Regions from separate parts of the Fischerella sp. genome, predicted to be linked through region 2. Evidence: riboswitches for the same ligand, from Rfam matches in the RefSeq annotation. Region 2 holds a riboswitch; the other holds the start of a gene.
The links. A riboswitch is a leader RNA that binds a small molecule or an ion and turns the genes downstream of it on or off. The one in region 2 is predicted to bind cyclic di-AMP.
Positions count from the first base shown of each region.

Region 1: it holds a riboswitch for cyclic di-AMP, as region 2 does, so the genes downstream of both, HXY43_RS03510 (universal stress protein) here and HXY43_RS07655 (hypothetical protein) in region 2, are expected to answer to the same signal.

Region 1 covers NZ_JACAEU010000022.1:3,229-12,465, forward strand. Annotated here, with positions in the region: gene HXY43_RS03495 (OmpA family protein) at 1-813, opposite strand, end outside; gene HXY43_RS03500 (hypothetical protein) at 1,132-1,734, opposite strand; gene HXY43_RS03505 (SLC13 family permease) at 2,249-3,586, opposite strand; gene HXY43_RS03510 (universal stress protein) at 3,930-4,559, opposite strand; cyclic di-AMP (ydaO/yuaA leader) riboswitch at 4,952-5,129, opposite strand; partial or broken gene HXY43_RS03515 (ABC transporter ATP-binding protein) at 5,171-5,350, opposite strand; partial or broken gene HXY43_RS03520 (nitrate ABC transporter, permease protein) at 5,858-6,160, opposite strand; cyclic di-AMP (ydaO/yuaA leader) riboswitch at 6,257-6,398, opposite strand; gene HXY43_RS03525 (amino acid ABC transporter substrate-binding protein) at 6,626-7,531, shown strand; gene HXY43_RS03530 (AAA family ATPase) at 7,858-9,237, shown strand, end outside.
Region 2 covers NZ_JACAEU010000051.1:13,945-23,181, reverse strand. Annotated here, with positions in the region: gene HXY43_RS07665 (CIA30 family protein) at 1-1,164, shown strand, start outside; gene HXY43_RS07660 (hypothetical protein) at 1,330-1,683, shown strand; cyclic di-AMP (ydaO/yuaA leader) riboswitch at 1,939-2,081, shown strand; gene HXY43_RS07655 (hypothetical protein) at 2,577-2,819, shown strand; gene pntB (Re/Si-specific NAD(P)(+) transhydrogenase subunit beta) at 2,934-4,391, opposite strand; gene pntA (Re/Si-specific NAD(P)(+) transhydrogenase subunit alpha) at 4,400-5,983, opposite strand; gene HXY43_RS07640 (GH1 family beta-glucosidase) at 6,797-8,170, opposite strand; gene HXY43_RS07635 (glycosyltransferase family 4 protein) at 8,438-9,237, opposite strand, start outside.

The sequences.
Region 1 (9,237 bases), on a different contig from region 2:
TATAGCTTCTTGAAAAACTAATCTTAATTCTTGGGGAGCATTCCCTCGAATAATACCTGCTAATACCGCTTGCGGCCCTTCTTCAATCCAAATAGTCAGTTCTCCAAACTGCAAACTTTGCAGCGCCTCACCTCTTTCGGTGTTGAAAGAGTCTTTGACAAAATCTTGGATAGCCGTCAACATCGCTGAAACCAAATCGGGATCTTGAGCAGCTACTCGTGGTGCTAGTATGTGTTGCAGCAACAATCCGGTTTTTTTGTGGATCAAAAATATCTGTTCCACTCGGTAAATCAGCGTACGCAGCAGTACAACTTCGGCAAATGTTTTACCTGTCTGTCGCGCTTCTAGTCTCCACTTAAAACTCTGTGGTGACACGCTATGTTCCAGCGTTTGATTCAAAGATTGAATCATTTCGTCCAAAGCTGTGGCGATCGCTTTACGAGTCGCTGGCCCGATAATAGGAAAAAACGCCTCGGAAAGAACATTTAAATCTTGTTTAACAGAAGATTGAATCGCTTGCTCAACTGTCGGAACCATCGCTTCAGCTAGCTGCTTGTCTTGGATTGTCCGTAAAATCACAGCTTCTGGAAGCAGACGACTGACATCTTCTGCTTGAATTTGAGGGTTTTCTAATCGCTCATATAGCTTGCTAAGTTGAGTAGATTCAACACCCAAAAGCAAACTGCGAAGTTCATTTAGTTCATCACTGGTTTCTATACGATCGTTATTAGCAGAGAAGTCCTGCTGATGCTTTGTGCCATTAGAAACTTCGGGGGGTTTTTGCGTTAATTCATTCCGAGAATATTCACTCATTACCCAAATTCCCCATCACAATACTGTATCGAGTTGCATTCTCTCGTAAAACCTTCTAATAAACACAGGGATTAGCCCTTTCAAGGTGGATAAAAATCCCAATAAATTTTGACCAATGATAAGCTTTTCACCTTCGTGTCTTTGTGACTTGGTGGTTCAAAAGTCAATTTTTAACCACTAAGACACTAAGACACCAAGAAAAATACATTACACCTTAAAAGGGCTAACACAGGGATTTAGGGGTATAGGGGTGCACAGGAGAAGAATAAATAATAATTTTCTCCCTATCTCCCTATTTGCTCGACTACTCTAATTCCTTTACTGTTTGGAGTTAAGTCGTATTGCTAATTCTGTGAACATAGCAGCAAGAGTGGAGCGATCGGTTTTTTCTGTACGTAACTCTTGGGCTTCTCGTTGCAACAGCGCCAATATTTCTTCGTATTTTTGGCGAATGTCATCCTGTAAGCTTTGAGATTGGTTGAGAATCTGTTCGCGTAACTCTCGCCCTTTTATAGACGTTTGTTCATCAATCTGAGTAAGTTTTTTTTCTAAAGAAATGTTTATATTTTTTTGATCTTCACTCAGTGCTTTGACTGCTTCATCTCGTTTTGATTGTTCACTTTTGATTTGCTCAGTTAAAGCTTCCACCTCATTTTTGATGTAGTTTTCCAGATAATCTAAACGTTTTTTAGTCTCATCGCGTAAATTAGTACATTCTTTCACCAGCCGCTCTTCTATACGGGTAAATTTTTTTTCCAATTCCCGCATCTGGCCACCGAAAAGAATATCTCTGACTTTCTCTAAGCTACTAATTTCGCTAAGATTATTACTAAATGCGGGCTTATTTGTGCTTTGAACTAAACTCCCTGGCATGGAGTCTGTAAAATTATGATTGAAATCTTCTCCTTCTAGCGAACTCATATTTCCAGCCCTTTGTCAGGTTTAGATTTGTTATACTTAGAGTTTTTTATCACATTTCGGCGATATTGCTATTGCCGTAAATCTTAAATTAAAGTATCACTTTCTAGCGTAACATCCAAGCATCAAGCAATAAATAGTATCCCGAAAAGATAGAAATATATATTAACGTTGGTTGAACTGTAGTTATAGCAGGGTTTTACAGCCCTAGCCCTTTCAAGGTGAGTAAAAATCCTCCAAAAATTTCCCGAATTTTGAACTTTTCACCTTTGTGTCTTAGTGCCTTGGTGGTTCAAAAGTCAATTTTTTCACCACAAAGACACTAAGACACCAAGAAAAATACATTACACCTTGAAAGGGCTAGTTTTACAGCCCCTAATGTTTTTGCTTTTAATCTGAACAAAAATAATCCCCCACTGCATAGGAGCAGAGCAGCAAGGAAGTGGGAGAAATAATATATTTCTTTTGTTTCCTAGCTTCTTGCTTCTGCCAGCCGATCCGCTGTATTGCTGCCTTCTTAAAGCAAAAAGCGGATCAAAACATATAATGATGCCGTCAATAGTTGCAGCAGCATCACTGGTATGCCGTAGTGCAGAAAAGTTTTGAAGGAAATGCGACGTCCGTGTTGCTCAGAAATTCCTGCCGCTACGATGTTAGACGATGCTCCTACCAAGGTGCCATTGCCTCCCAAAGTAGCACCAAACATCATCGCGTAAAACAGTGGTAAGACTTCTGGGGGAAACTGTCCTTGAAAGTCTGGTGTGAGAACTTCTGCTGGTGCTAAGCCAACGTTGACAAGATACTGTTTGAGTAAAGGCACCATCGCCACTACCAAGGGAATATTGGGAACTACGCTAGACAATAACCCTACAAAAAATAGTAGAACCAGGGAACCCAAAATAATATTTGTTCCCAAAATTGCCGACAATATGCCTGAGACACTGCTAATTACACCTGTTTTTTCTAGACCTCCAATTAACACGAATATACTCATAAAAAATATTAGTGTACTCCAATCTACATCGCGCAAAATATTGTGAACAGTGTCAATTTTGCTCTGATGTGATAGAAGCATTGCTAAAGCTGCTCCTAATAAAGCCACAGCAGCTGGTGACATCGGAGTTGGTAGAGATTCTCCGATCACAAAAAACAGCAGCACGAAAGCTACTATAAATGCACCCACAGTTAAAACACCTGGATGATTGATTTGTGGATGTGGTAAATGTTCTAAATCGTCTAGTTTTGTCTTCCAAATTTTGCGGAATAAAAATGGTAGAGTTACCATCACGGTAAGAACTGCGATCGCTCCACCTAAACTCAAGCGCCATAGATAATCTGTAAAGCTCAGATTAATAGCATCACCGACAATAAACGTTGCTGGATCGCCAACTATTGTTAATAATCCGGCACTATTAGCAATGAAGACCATCAAAATTAATAATGGAACAAAATTGATGCCTACTTCTTCCGCTATCGGTGGAATTAAAGGGGCTAACAACATTACTGTTGTCGCATTGGGTAAAACTGCACAAATGGGAGTAGTAATCGCCACAATCCCTATTAAAAGACGTTTTCCTTCTCCTTTAGCTAACAGAACTATCTGAGTAGCTAGATATTCAAATATCTTTGTCGGTTCAAATGCTCGCACCAGTACCATGACACCAAAGAATAAACCGAGTGTGCCATGACTATTGCCTATGTAGCCAATCGCATCTTCTAAAGTCATGACGTTGGTAAATACCAGTAACAAGGCTCCTAACAAAGCAGCAATTGTTAGATGAACCCACTCTGTCATGATTAAGAAAATGACAGAAATAAACGTGAAAATACTCAGAATAGCTTGCCAGTTTTCCATAAGTTTTTACCAAAATTAAATTAAAATTATACCCATCATAAATTATTTATGAAACATTATATCTTTGTTGATGTTTGTTCTTTAAATCAATTATCAACTATTAACCATCAACAACTACAATGAATATCCTTACAACTCAAATAGGATGAATATATTCGGATAGTAAACTAAAAAAGCCATCTATACTAGATAGCTTTTTTTGTAGCATGATTGTGACTAGTGATTCACCCTAATTCAAACCCATGAGCGAAAAATTTTAGACCTTATTCGCACAATTCAAAAGCTTACAATGAGTTTTGGAGATAGCACAAACTAACTTTGAAGAAAAGCAGCTATCTTAATATCATTGTCCATCAATAGAAGTGGGTATACCCAGCACAGCACAAGGGAAATTAGAACCAAGTTTTTTGACAATTGGATGTTTAGCTGAGTTGCAGCCTAATAACAGTAAAGTAGCAGCTTCTGATATCACAACTTTTTTCAGTTCGTCAGCAATGCAACCAAATCGCAGATGCGCTTTGAAAGAACTCTGCCATTCCTCAGCCAAACAACGTGCTTGCCATAAAATATGCTCAGCTTTTGCGAACTTATTGGTTGGAGTTAAGACGGGGGTAGAGCTTCTTTGTGATGTAGAATTCGCAGAAATTTCTAATGGAATCTGATCGGTTAATCCACTACTAACGACTTCTTTTTTTGGCAATACATCAAAAAAATCACCAGTTTGATAGTCTTCTAACACGTATACGGCTTGAACTGTAACGTTTGCTTTTGTAGCTAGACGTGTTTGGTGGGCTATCAATAAACTGATATCCAAGGCTGTGTGACTATTAGGAGAACTGTTATAGCCAACAATCAAATTGATTGATTTAGCAGATTCGGCTTGCTCACAAAAAGATGTTATTGGGTTCCAGAGCAATACCATTTGCTCAATTAGGTCATTTCTACTCATTGCGTTTTGCAAACGCACTAACATTGGCTTAATGTTCACAGCTTTCACTTCTCTCCCAGAAAATAAACAACGAAGAAGAAGCGGGTTAACCAATTTTAGATTTTGTCATTTGTCATTATGTCATTTGTGAGCCAGCGCGCACTTATAGGGGGTTCCTCCCCCAACCCCAGAGGGGACCCCGAAGCCCCCAATCCCCACTCCCTGTCGGTCGTGGGGGCCGGTGAGTCCCCCATGTAGATGCCCACAGGGCGGCTTCGGTGCAGGGTGCGACTGGCGTAGACGCGCGCAGCGCGGCTCAAGGTAGAGTACCCGTAAGGGTCATCTGTACACAATTGTTGGGCAATGACTAATGACTAATGATTCAGATTGGTAAAAGAAACCCCTATACAAACTGCTATTACAGCCAAAGTTTTCGGGGTTCCTTCCATTGCCGACGAAGTTAGCTGACGGGCTAAGACTGGAAGGTGTCTCTCTCCAGAAGAAAGAATGAGGAAAGTTGAGGAATTTCTTCACTCTTGACTCTTCACTGTTTTCGCAAGATTAGCCCCAAATATTGGTTCCTCCGCTCCAAATCAGATTTGTTGGATTTGAATTAGGCTACCCACTTACAAAACGATTGTAGACGATAGAGCCATTTACTCATCCTGAGTAAAATATTTATCCAAAAAATTCAAAGCGTAATTACGGAGTTCGTAATACTCTTTTGAGTTTCGCATTTGGGCGCGATCGCGTGGATGAGAAAACGACACTTCTAATATCTCCCCAATTTTAGCAGCTGGGCCATTAGTCATCAATACAATGCGATCAGACATATAAGGAGTGTTGCGGAAGGTTCGCTCGTTAGGATTTATGGAGGATAAGGTAGATTTAGTCATGGGAAGCTCCGGGTTAGAAGAATTTTTTACAATCTTGCGGGAAATAAGAGTCAAAAGAATGTTTAGGAAACTCTGAAACTCAACCGAAAATTTTTATTTTCTAGGTATCACCATTCAGGTATTTGCTAGTATTTCAAAAAGCAAAGTGTTGTAACAAATTGCTACATCAATTATTGCGATCGCAGTTAATTAAGACATGTAAAAACGAGTGGGAGCGTTGGCTCTAATTTCAAAACTGTTGAGATAACCTATTGGATCGCTAGGGTCAAAACCTTTATTGTCAAATCACTACTCTTTCACGCAAAGCTGTAGTTAGCGTCTTGGTATGAACCAAAGGTTTTTTGTTAGTTTGAAGTTCTAGGGCGGTGAGTTACTAATTCTTCAACTTTGCTCACAGCAAAATCAAGCAGTAAACCAGTTAAGCCAATCACTAATACGGCTAGAAACACCGATGAGAAAGCCAAGCAACACTCGTCGCAAACTTGCTAGCAACAACCAACCAATCCCTAGGTTACCTGGCCCCCTTTGATAGAAGGGGTTTAAGATGTAATCCAGATTGGCAGCTAGCGCTTCCGGTGGGGTGGGCATTAATTCATGGTTAACAAGAGCAACAACCCACCACAACAGGATAATTCCCAAGAAACCAAGGATAGGCAGTAAGACAACATCCCTGACAAGTACAGGTTTTGTCTTTTTCCAGGCTACCTGCCCAGCTACTGCAATGATCGCAGCCAAATTTAGTTGTGCCATTGCAACCCCAATTCAGTTAAGCTCAGGTACAAAAATTCCGAGCAGTACCAGCCAAGGACACTGATGAGGTTTTCACATTATAAATATGCTGCCTCTTCAGTCTCCTCTCAATGCCTACGAAGTTAGCTGACGGGCTAGGGTTGAGAGATACCCTTCTCAAAAGAGATACGCCCCAAAATATGGTTCCTCCGCTCCAGCGTTAATAATTACGATTCGCCAGATTAGGCTGACTTACTCTACTTAATAGAATAAAGTAACATATGATTCTCAAATTTGTATATCTATCTCAAGCTAAATATGGTTCTTTATAGTTCTTTCCCTAGACTTACAAAACTTAATTTTCAGGGTAAGAGTTATGAATTAAAAAATCCTAATCTGTCTGAAACAAAGAAAAAGTGAGCTTTACTACTTTTTGACATCCTTGTAAAATAAGCCGACCGAAAATGATATTCGGAAGGTTGAAATATGTATCAAAAATTCGCGATCGCTACTGTGAGTGTTTTGTTTGCAGCCTTAACACCTGCTCTTGCTCAAGCAGAAACTGTCATGGAAAAAGTAACTCGTACAGGTGTACTAACAGCAGGAACTAGTAAAGATGCGATTCCTTTTGCTTATACCAACAGTCAGGGGCAGTTGGTTGGCTATTCAGTAGATATGTTGAATTTGATTAAACAACAGTTAGAAAAAGAACTAGGAAAAAAAATCCAATTAAAATTGGTACAACTGACACCGGCGGAACGAATCCCAAAAATTCTTAACCGACAAGTTGATATTGTTTGCGATGCCAGCAGCTTTACTTGGGAAAGAGATAAAAAGGTGGATTTCTCGGTTAGCTATGGCGCGACTGGCACCCAGTTGTTAGTAAAGAAGGGGAGTAATTTAGGTTCTCCTCAATCTTTGATTGGTAAGCGCATCGGTGTGCTTGGGCAAACCACCAACGAACTAGCACTAAAGCGAGTACAACCCAAAGCTCAACTGGTATATCTCAAGGATAGGGCAGAAGGATACGCGGCTTTGCAACAAGGAAAAATAGATGCTTTCGCATCAGATAGTATCCTTTTAGAGGGATGGCTGGGAACAACAAAAAACCCAGATGCTTTTCAAGTCGTACCCGATCGCCCTTATTCTAGAGAAGGTATTGCCTGCATGGTTCCCGAGAATAACTCTAGATTCCTCGACTCGGTAAACTATACTCTCTACAAGTTTATGCAAGGATTCGTAGAAGGCGATCGACGATATGTCGCTGTCTTTGACCGCTGGTTTGGTTCAAATGGAATTGTCTTTCTTAATAAAGATTTACGCGATTTAGCAGTTGAAACCATGCAATTGGTGATCGAATCTCGCGAAGAGATTCCCAAGAGCCAGCTTTGAGGGTTATTTAGTAATCTTTGTGTCTTTGTGCCTACCCTGCGGGAAGCCGCTGCGCGTCTATGTGGTGAAAAAATAATTTTTGAAACACCAAGACACTAAGACACCAAGAGCAGATTTATGCGTTGAAAGGGCTGCGTAAAGGATTTAATGATTGACAAAGTTTACAAGAGGTGCATGTACCCTATTCAGGCGATTGCTAATCATCAGAAGTTTTGAAGACGGATAATACAAATGTTGTCTTATTTTGGATGTAGACAGGCTTCGTTGGTGTAGCCGCAAGAATCAAATATAAAGACCACATAACAAACACTCATCAATATTTACTTATGACCTTCCGTGATGAATTCAAACTCCTGCTGCGCGCCCGCTATCCTTTAATTTATATTCCCACTTATGAAGAAGAACGGGTAGAAGCATTAATCAAGGAAGAAGCTACTAATCAGGGTAATCGCCCAGTATATACTTGGGATTTTGTGGATGGCTACCAGGGAAACCCCAACGATCAGGGATTTGGGCGGCGTAACCCCCTGCAAGCATTAGAATTTTTGGAAAAAATTCCCGCAAATGCACCAGGGGTGTTTGTGCTGCGTGACTATCACCGCTTTTTAGAGGATGTGGCAATTGCTCGTAAACTCCGCAATTTAGCCAGACTTCTTAAGTCCCAACCAAAAAATATTGTTCTGCTGTCGCCTAGAGTTGCCATTCCTGACGATTTAACAGAAGTTTTGACGGTTGTGGAGTTTCCTTTACCCTCTGCTACAGAAATTCGAGCAGAAGTAGAACGTTTGTTGCTAGCTACCGGGCACTCTCCCTCGGGTAAGTTTTTAGATGACTTGGTGCGCTCTTGTCAAGGGCTAAGTATGGATCGCATTCGTCGAGTTTTGTCAAGAGCGATCGCCACCCACGGTGAACTACTAAGCGAAGATGTGGATCTGGTATTGGAAGAAAAGCGCCAAACTATCCGCCAAACCCAAATCCTTGATTTTATCCCGGCCACTGAGCAGATTTCTGATATCGGGGGACTAGATAACCTGAAAGACTGGTTGCTTCGTCGGGGAGGAGCATTTACTGAGCGAGCTCGACAGTATGGTTTACCTCACCCGCGCGGTTTGCTGTTGGTGGGTATTCAAGGAACGGGAAAATCATTAACAGCAAAAGCGATCGCCCACCACTGGCATCTACCCCTACTCCGCCTAGATGTGGGACGATTGTTTGCCGGGTTGGTAGGTGAATCAGAATCCCGCACGCGGCAAATGATCCAAGTAGCCGAAGCCCTCGCTCCTTGTGTGTTGTGGATAGACGAGATCGATAAAGCTTTTTCTGGACTTGGTAGCAAAGGAGATGCGGGAACGACTAGCCGCGTGTTTGGTACGTTTATTACCTGGCTATCCGAAAAAAACTCACCCGTGTTTGTCGTCGCTACTGCCAACGATATCCAAGCCTTACCCCCAGAAATGCTGCGGAAGGGGCGATTTGATGAAATTTTCTTCGTCGGTTTACCCACCCAAGAAGAACGAAAAGCAATTTTCAACGTGCATTTGTCGCGCCTGCGTGCCCATAACATCAAAAGTTACGACATCGACAGGTTAGCATACGAAACACCCGATTTTTCTGGGGCGGAAATAGAACAAACTTTAATTGAAGCCATGCACATCGGCTTTAGCCAAAACCGCGACTTTACTACCGACGACATTTTAGAAGCTGCC
Region 2 (9,237 bases):
ACTTTGACGCCCCTAGTCATGGCTAACATCCAAGCCGTGATTTGTTGTACAGCAGTACGAGTGCAACCAGTAGAAGGAGATACTCCCGAACGAGAAAAATACTATCAAGGTGTCAAATTTTATCAACCAGAAATCGTTGGCGACACCCCAGACAATGTGGAATATCGAGGTGTAAAAAACTTGGTAGAAGCTGCTGCCAAGTCTTTGCCAAAAGCAGGAGAAAAACTTTTATTTGATTTCACCAATCCCTCAACAGAAGTGAAAAATATTTGGGGTGCAGTGGATGATGTCGTCATGGGTGGCGTCAGCGAAAGTACTATTCAATTAGTAGAAGGTACAGCTTTATTTGCTGGTAATGTTTCCACCGCCAATTCTGGAGGATTTGCATCTGTTAGAACTAAAAATTTCTCTCCAGCCTTCAATTTAACTGGCTATGAAGGCATAGAATTGCGCGTCAGAGGAGATGGCAAACGTTATAAGTTCTTTTTGCGTACAGATACAAGATGGGATGGCGTTGGTTATAGCTATTCTTTCGACACAGTAGCAAATACCTGGATAGATGTTCGCATTCCTTTTGCAGATTTGATTCCTGTATTTCGGGCTAAAACTTTGCAAGATTCCCCACCCATAGACGCCAGTAAAATCTCTTCGTTTCAACTCATGTTGAGCAAATTTGAATACGATGGCGAATTAAATCCGCACTTTTCAACTGGTGGTTTTACCTTGCAAGTCGAATCAATAAAAGCCTATGGCGGGGAAACTTTACCACAATTTATTCTTGTTAGTTCTGCTGGTGTCACTCGTCCTGGTCGTCCCGGAATTAATTTAGAGGAAGAACCACCAGCAGTAAGATTAAATGACCAATTGGGCGGAATTTTGACTTGGAAACTAAGGGGCGAGGATAGTTTGAGAGAAAGCGGAATTCCTTACACAATTATTAGACCTTGTGCGTTGACAGAAGAACCTGGAGGTAAATCATTAATATTCGAGCAAGGCGATAACATTAGGGGCAAAATTAGCCGTGAGGATGTGGCAGAAATTTGCGTGCAAGTGCTACAACAACCACAGGCATGTAACGTTACTTTTGAAGTCAAAGAAGGAGAAAATCACGCTAATTCTATCGACTGGCAGAGGTTGTTTTCGCAACTGATATCTGACAATTAAATTTAGGGTGCGTTATGAACGTTGTGTGAATCGCGTAAATCTTAAGTAGCGCACCCCAGGTTTTTAGCAGAGACTTTTTTTGAGCCTCGAAGTTGATCGGTAGCAACAGGCTTAAGAGTTAAGAGTTAAAACTTGAAACTCATAACTCATCACGGGAGCAAAGCAGTGAAAAAAATTGGGGTGCTAGTGTTAGTTGGAGTGTTAGTATTTATTACTATCTGGAGCGGTTTATTTTCGCACCCCGCCGCATCACAGCAAGTTGAATCTCGTCTCAGCAACTTAGAAGCGGATTTAAATCGTTTGGAGTCACAGGTAAATCAGATAGAATCTCAGCTAGGTCAAAATCGTTCTCCATCGCCAAGAACAACATTAACTCCGCCACAGCCTTCTAGACGAAACCTCTCTCAACAAGAACGAGACAAGATGTTTGATAGACTAGCAACTTTGTTTGTAGAATTGAAGCAACAAGTCCAAAAATTAGAACAGCGAGTCAATAAACTGGAATCTGTTAAAAAATAAAGTAGAGACGTAGCATTGCTACGTCTCTACAATGATTTGGCATCGAGCTACAAAAATGTATGCAAACATAATTCATGACCAAATTCAGCAACGCCCAGAATTTAATACCAGCTTTATAATCAGGTAGTCGCCTATCCGATTTGATGAAAATAATACAAAGCAGGATAAATTTTCAGCAAAATGCACAAAGTTTTGCTTATTGACTGTTGAGTCATCCCAGTATATGTTTATTAATTAAGTGGGTAAAACAGCCTAATTCAATCCAGGCTCATTGTTGGTAAACATCAGACCTGGATTAGAAGCGGAGGAACCAATCATTGGGGCGAATCTGAAACTGAGAGAGACACCTTCCAGTCTTAGCCCGTCAGCTAACTCCGTCGGCATTGGAAGGAGTACCTTTGACATCAGCTTACTTTCAGCCGGTGTCTTCATGGTCTCCTAGCTGGCATTGCTGTCAACATTAGCAGATGTTTATTGACCCACATTGCCAACCGCTACAAGTACACGGAAGCTAGGATGATTAATTACAAACAGTGGATTCTCATAACCACCAAAGAATCGAACGGCATTGCCGTTGACTACATAGACTCACAAGGAAATCAGGATAGCGAACCTTTCTGTTTTCTAACGGAGACTAAAGCACTAAGCTACGGTCAAATTTGCATAGACAGATTAATCAAATTAAAGTCTCAATCCTCCCACAAAGCGTTTTTATAACTGATTATCAAAGGGGTACAAAAACCAGCTGTAAAACTATCAGCATTAAGTCCCCTTAGAAAAAGACGCTTGCGTGGAAGACTTCCCGTCAGGAAAGTATCAGTTGCATCTACAGGCGTCACACTTATTAATCCTTTCGTTGAGGCAGGATATTGTGTAAGAACTTAGGAGGGAAAATGCCCATAACAAATCGTGCTTTCTTTAGTGATGTAGATTTTTTACCCGATCACCAATTTAAACAAATTGGAGAGTGTGCAGGCAAAAAACTTTTGCTAATAGGTAAAACTAAAGCTTACGGCGATCCAATTGTGGCAACAAGCCAAACTGATGAGCCAAGTCATGAAGATTTATATGCCTCGGATCTTTACGAATTGATGAAGTTTGGTCACGAACCAGTTAAAGTTACTGAACAAATATAGAAGTTTAACTCGGCTAGGGTATTGGTTAAGGTGGGTTATGATTTGACTTGGTGTCTTTGTGTCTTGGTGGTTAATAATGAACCACAAAGACACAAAGACACAAAGAAAACTTGATTAAGTTGAAAATGCGACTTTTGTTGGTTGGCGCAAGTCAACACTTTCCTCACTCAGCAGGGCAACTTTTCCGACGATCGCATCAAGATTTTTCTTAGCATCGCCAAATAGCATGTGGGTGTTGCTCTTATAAAACAGGGGATTCTCAACACCAGCGTAGCCACTAGCCATACTGCGCTTCATCACCACCACAGTACCAGCTTTCCAAACCTCCATTACAGGCATCCCAGCAATGGGGCTATTGGGATTTTCTAACGCACTGGGGTTAACTGTGTCGTTAGCACCAATCACCAGCACTACATCAGTTTTTGAGAAATCCTCATTAATCTCATCCATTTCTAGTACAATGTCGTAGGGCACATTCGCCTCAGCTAAAAGGACGTTCATGTGTCCGGGCATTCTACCAGCTACCGGATGAATGCCAAAGCGAACTTGGACGCCGCGATCGCGCAGTAATTTCGCAAGTTCCGATACAGCGTGCTGCGCCCTAGCTACTGCCATGCCGTAACCAGGAACGATGACAACACTCTTAGCACGTTGGAGAAGTTCGACGGTATCCTCGATTGTCGTGGCGGTGACTTCACCTCCAGGTTGTTCGGCGCTTTGCGCTGCTGTTGTGCCATTTGTCTCTGCACCAAAGCCACCTAGAATCACGCTGATGAAGGAACGATTCATCGCCTTGCACATAATATAGCTGAGGATGGCACCGCTACTACCCACCAACGCCCCGGTAATGATCAGCAAATCGTTTGAGAGCATAAAGCCAGCAGCAGCAGCAGCCCAACCAGAGTAACTGTTGAGCATTGAAATTACCACCGGCATATCAGCACCGCCGATCGCCATCACGAGATGAATACCTAAAACTGAGGCGATCGCAGACATAATTAATAGCGGTTGCAGTCCACTGAGGTTTTCTGCTGCTAAGAACTGAGAACCCAGCCATAGTGAAGCTGCTATCATGCTCAAGTTAAGGAAGTGACGCGCTGGCAGAAGTAGAGGTTTGCTGCTGATAATGCCCCGCAGTTTACCAAAGGCAATTATCGAACCTGTGAAAGTAACAGCACCGATGAACACACCCACAAAAATTTCAATTTGGTGAATTGTGGACTCAATGCCGGTGAGCGATCGCGACTGTTGGAGATAATTGGCAATGCCCACCAAAACTGCTGCAACACCAACAAAACTATGCAGCATAGCCACCATTTCCGGCATTGAAGTCATCGCCACGCGAGAGGCGACGATTGCACCGATAATCGCTCCTGGAATGACAACTGATGCCAAAGTGCCGTATGCTGTCAAATCTAGCGAAAGCGCAGTAGCAACAAAGGCGATAACCATGCCAATGATGCCGTAAATATTGCCTTTGCGAGCAGTCTCCTGATCGGATAGTCCCCCAAGGCTGAGAATGAATAAGGCACTAGCCACAATATACGCCACAGTCAGTAGGTTATTAGACATAGTTTCCTTCACTTTTGGAACATTCTAAGCATGCGTTGGGTGACTAGGAAGCCACCAGAAATGTTAATGGTTCCGACCAAGATGGCGATCGCACCAAGGATAGTAGTAGATGAACTCATTCCCCCAGAGATTTGCAGCATACCGCCAATAATAATGATGCCGCTAATCGCATTGGTGACACTCATCAGCGGTGTATGCAAAGCAGGTTTCACGTTCCAAATCACTTGCCAGCCAACGAAACAAGCTAGGACAAACACAATCAAGTGAGACAGAAACGAAGGAGGTGCAGTTATACCAATACCAAATAAGGCTAAACCAATAAGGAGCAGCCATAGGTCAGCCCTACTTTTCGATTCTGAAGCACTGGGAACTGGAGATGGGGCAATAGGGATTTGGGGAGTTGGGGAGATTGGGGGAGTAGAGGATGGCTGTTTCTGTTGCTCCTCTGCTTTCTTCTCGGGCTTTGGTGGAGGCCATGTAATTTCTCCAGCATGAACTACCAAGGCACCCCGGACAACTTCATCTTGTAGATCGACCTTAAAATTATTACCTCCACCCATTTCTTCAAGGAGATGGTAAAGATTGGTGCCATAAAGCTGGCTTGCCTGCTGAGCCATGCGGCTGGGAAAGTCAGTCAGACCGATGATTGTCACGCCCTTGTAACGGTAAACTTCATCAGGATGAGTACACGCACAATTACCACCTTGTTCGGCAGCCAGATCGACAATTACCGATCCCTCCTTCATACTCTCAACCATTTCCTGAGTAATCAGCACAGGTGCTTTTTTACCAGGGATGAGCGCCGTTGTAATAATGATATCAACCTCTTTAGCCTGAGCGGCGAACAGTTCCATCTCAGCCTTAATAAATTCGTCACTCATCACCTTGGCGTAGCCGCCTTCACCCGTGCCTTCCTCTGGGAAATCGAGTTCAAGAAACTCTGCGCCCAGACTCTGCACCTGTTCTTTCACCACAAGACGCGTATCAAAAGCGCGGACAATTGCACCCAAGCTTTTAGCAGTACCGATCGCTGCCAGTCCAGCTACACCTGCACCAATTACCATTATCTTTGCGGGCGGCACTTTTCCAGCTGCTGTAATCTGTCCACCAAAGAAGCGTCCAAAATGGTTAGCAGCCTCAATCACAGCCCGGTAGCCAGCGAGATTTGCCATTGAACTCAAGGCATCCAGCTTTTGTGCCCTGGTAATGCGCGGTACTGCATCCATTGCCAGCACCGTAGCCTTACGTGCAGCCAGTTTATCAAGCAAATCCGGATTTTGGGCTGGCCAGATAAAGCCAATCAGCGTATTCCCCTCATCAAGCAATTCGGCTTCATGCTTGCCGAGTTCTGGGTGCATCTGCGGTGGACGAACCTTGAGTACAATATCCGCCTCTGCCCATAGAGTTGGGGCATCCGGAACAATTTTGCATCCAACTTCTGTGTAACCATCATTTGCAAAGTTTGCGCTTTCGCCCGCACCAGACTCAATCAGCACATCGAAACCAAGCTTCAGCAAATGCTTCGCTGTATCTGGCGTAGCTGCCACGCGACATTCGCCAGGGTAGATTTCCTTTGGGATACCAACCTTCATCTATGTCTCCTTTTCATAAGCTGAGTTCCCCAAGCAAAGAGAGACAATAACCCGTCTAAACTTTCACTTTAAACATACTATCAATGGTAATGTTTTATATCTGTTACTGTCTTAATTCTTCACAATAATTGTGCGGATTTATAGCATAAACAAATGAACTTTCTACCTGTTTTCTATCCAAATTTACGCCAATTGGATGATATTAAATATGGTAGAAAGAGTGAGGACAATAAACCGTTTGTTTTTAAGATTTAGCAAATCTAAAATTACGCCCAAACCTACTTTATTTCATCAGATTTGGCTTCATAAACAAGCACTTGACTTGCAAACTGGTTCAACCCAAAATTAACAAAAATCTTGTTTAAACATAATGTTTGATAACTTCAGACAAGCAGCGATCGCACTTCCAGCCAGTACCTGGTTAACTCACTTAATAATAGTGATAACACTCTTAAACAAGAGAGTAGGGAAAACAATATTATCTCTGACTAAATTGTAATCTAAAACATTACGGGATTTGGTTTCAGCGATAATTTGTTACCGATATTTGTAAATTCAGAAACTTTATTAATTATAACTAATATAAATTGACACAAATAGTTACTTATTGTAATCATTAGGCAACATAGCGTACCCTTAATTAAACAAGAAAAAATCAGAGGTTAGCAGCTACAGCTCAGCAAATTCGCACACTTCCAGCAGAATCATCTCCAAATCGACCTAAACCACCTTTGTAAAAGCGAGTAGAACCTCTTGGTGTCTTTGTGTCTTAGTGGTTCAAAAATTTTCTTTTTCACCACAAAGACACCAAGCTCAAACGACACTGTTTTGACGGATAGACTCTGCATACCATTCAAAGCTAGCTTTGGGAATGCGTTGTTGAGTACTGTAATCTACATAGATAATTCCAAAACGCCGGGAATATCCCCAAGCCCACTCAAAGTTATCCATGAAACTCCAAAGAAAATACCCTTTCAAAAGGTAGCCTTCACTAATAGCCCGATGAGCCGATTTCAGATACTGGCGTAGGTACATAATGCGGTCAGTATCAATTACTTCACCATTAGCAGTGACTTCATCTTCTGCCGCACAACCATTTTCGGTGATAAATACTGGTAGATCGTTACGTCCCAACGTCTCACTGACATGACGAATGCCCCAGTAAATGCTCTCAGGGACAATATTTAGCCAAGGCATATGCATTCGCGGATAACCTTTGGGAAGGTTGAGAAACTCATATCCCTTTTCGTTATCAACAGCACGAACATAAGTGCCAGTGTAAATATTAAGACCAATAGCATCTAAGGGCTGATGAATTATTTCTAAGTCGCCAGATTGGATATCAGGAGCATTTTCTCCTAATTCCTCAAGCATCACCGGACTATAGTTACCTGTAAGGGCGGGGAAAATAATACCTCCATTTTGTGTACAAGTATGAAAAGCTTTCTTTGCCGCGGCGATATGGGCGGGGGACTCGTTAATTGGAACTGTAACGCCGAAGTTATCTACCAAAGCCACTTGGCAAGGAACGGGTGAAGCAGCGCGAATGGCTTGGCATCCTAACCCGTGAGCAAGTAAGGCGTGGTGAGAAGTTTGCCACACTTGCTTTTTACTATTGACACGTTTGCTTGGGGCATGGGGAGAGTCAGCTTCTACGTCATAACCCATATGGGTAAAGCAGGAAATTTCGTTAATGGTCATCCAGTGGGTAATGCGATCGCCCAATCGACTCACAACAGCAGTAACATAATCAGCAAAATCAAAAGCCATTTGCCGACTTTGCCAGGAGCCATATAAATCTTCCAACGCTTGGGGGCTGTCCCAATGAAACAAGGTTGCGTGGGGAGTAATATTGTGGTCGTGCAAGCAATCCACCAAACGCTTGTAAAAATCAACACCCTCTTCATTCACAGTGCCGCGACCATCGGGAATGATCCGGGGCCATGCAATGCTAAAACGATAGTGCTTGACACCCAATTCTGTCATCAGTCGCACATCCGTTTCATAACGGTGGTAGTGATCGCAAGCAATAGCACCAGTATCGCCACCTACAACCCGTTCGGGTGTAGCGCTAAAGGTATCCCAGACGCTGGGTTTACGCCCTCCCTCATTTACTGCTCCTTCTATTTGATAAGCAGCGGTAGCAACGCCCCAGCAAAAATCCTTTGGAAATTGATATACGTTCATTAATAAATGCTACATAAAACTGACATCATGCATGATAATACTTAGTAAAATATTTCGTAAGTTCATGGCGAAATTTTTGCACAAAGACTCTGCGCCCCTCTGCGTTTACCTTTGCGAGCCTCTGCGTTTAAAAAATTACGCAACCTGTACTTAGATTAGAAAAAGCAGCATATGTCAAGATTAAATAAAAATTGGAGAAAAGCGATCGCAATGTTTAATCGCCTTTCTCCATTAAGCTAGTCTAAGTCAGCTAAATACTTGCTCATGCTAATTAGCAACCCGTTTGCTAGCAACATCAATCGAACTACGCAATTGCTCATTGCGAGCAAACCGCGTCGCTAGAACTTTGTGATAAACTGCCTCATAGCCATCAGTCATCTGCTTAACGTTGAAACGTTCCGTCACATATGCACGACAGGTGTAACGATCTAACTCACCAACCTGACTGACAGCACTGACACACTCTTGGACACTGTTGCACAAAAAGCCTGTCTTGCCGTGGGCAATCACTTCTGGTGCAGATCCAAATTTTGTGGCAATAACTGGCGTACCCGCAGCCATTGATTCAATCATCACCAAGCCAAACGGTTCGCGCCAGATAATGGGAAATAAAGTGGCGATCGCACCACCTAGCAGGGCATTTTTTTGATTGTGGTCTGCTTCACCGAGATACTCTACTTGCTTGCCATCAATTTGAGGCTTGATTTTTTGTTCAAAAAAGTTGATATCAGCCACATCTACCTTACCCGCCATCTTCAAAGGTAAACCCACTTGCTTAGCAATGGCGATCGCTAAATGCGGTCCCTTTTCTGGTGACATTCGGCCCAGAAACGCCAGGTAGGGCGGGTTATCTGGTAAAGCATAAAATCGATGGCTATTAACATCAATGGCATTGTAAACCGTCGCAACGTAATTTAGTCCCAACCTTGGTTCCCGCTGAGCATTGGAAATACTAACGTAAGGTTGATGTTTTGCATATGCAAACAGTTTTTCGCTATCAGGTGTAAAAATACCGTGTAATGTATGTACTGTAGGCGTTTTTACTAAATTAGCGTAAGCCAGTGCAG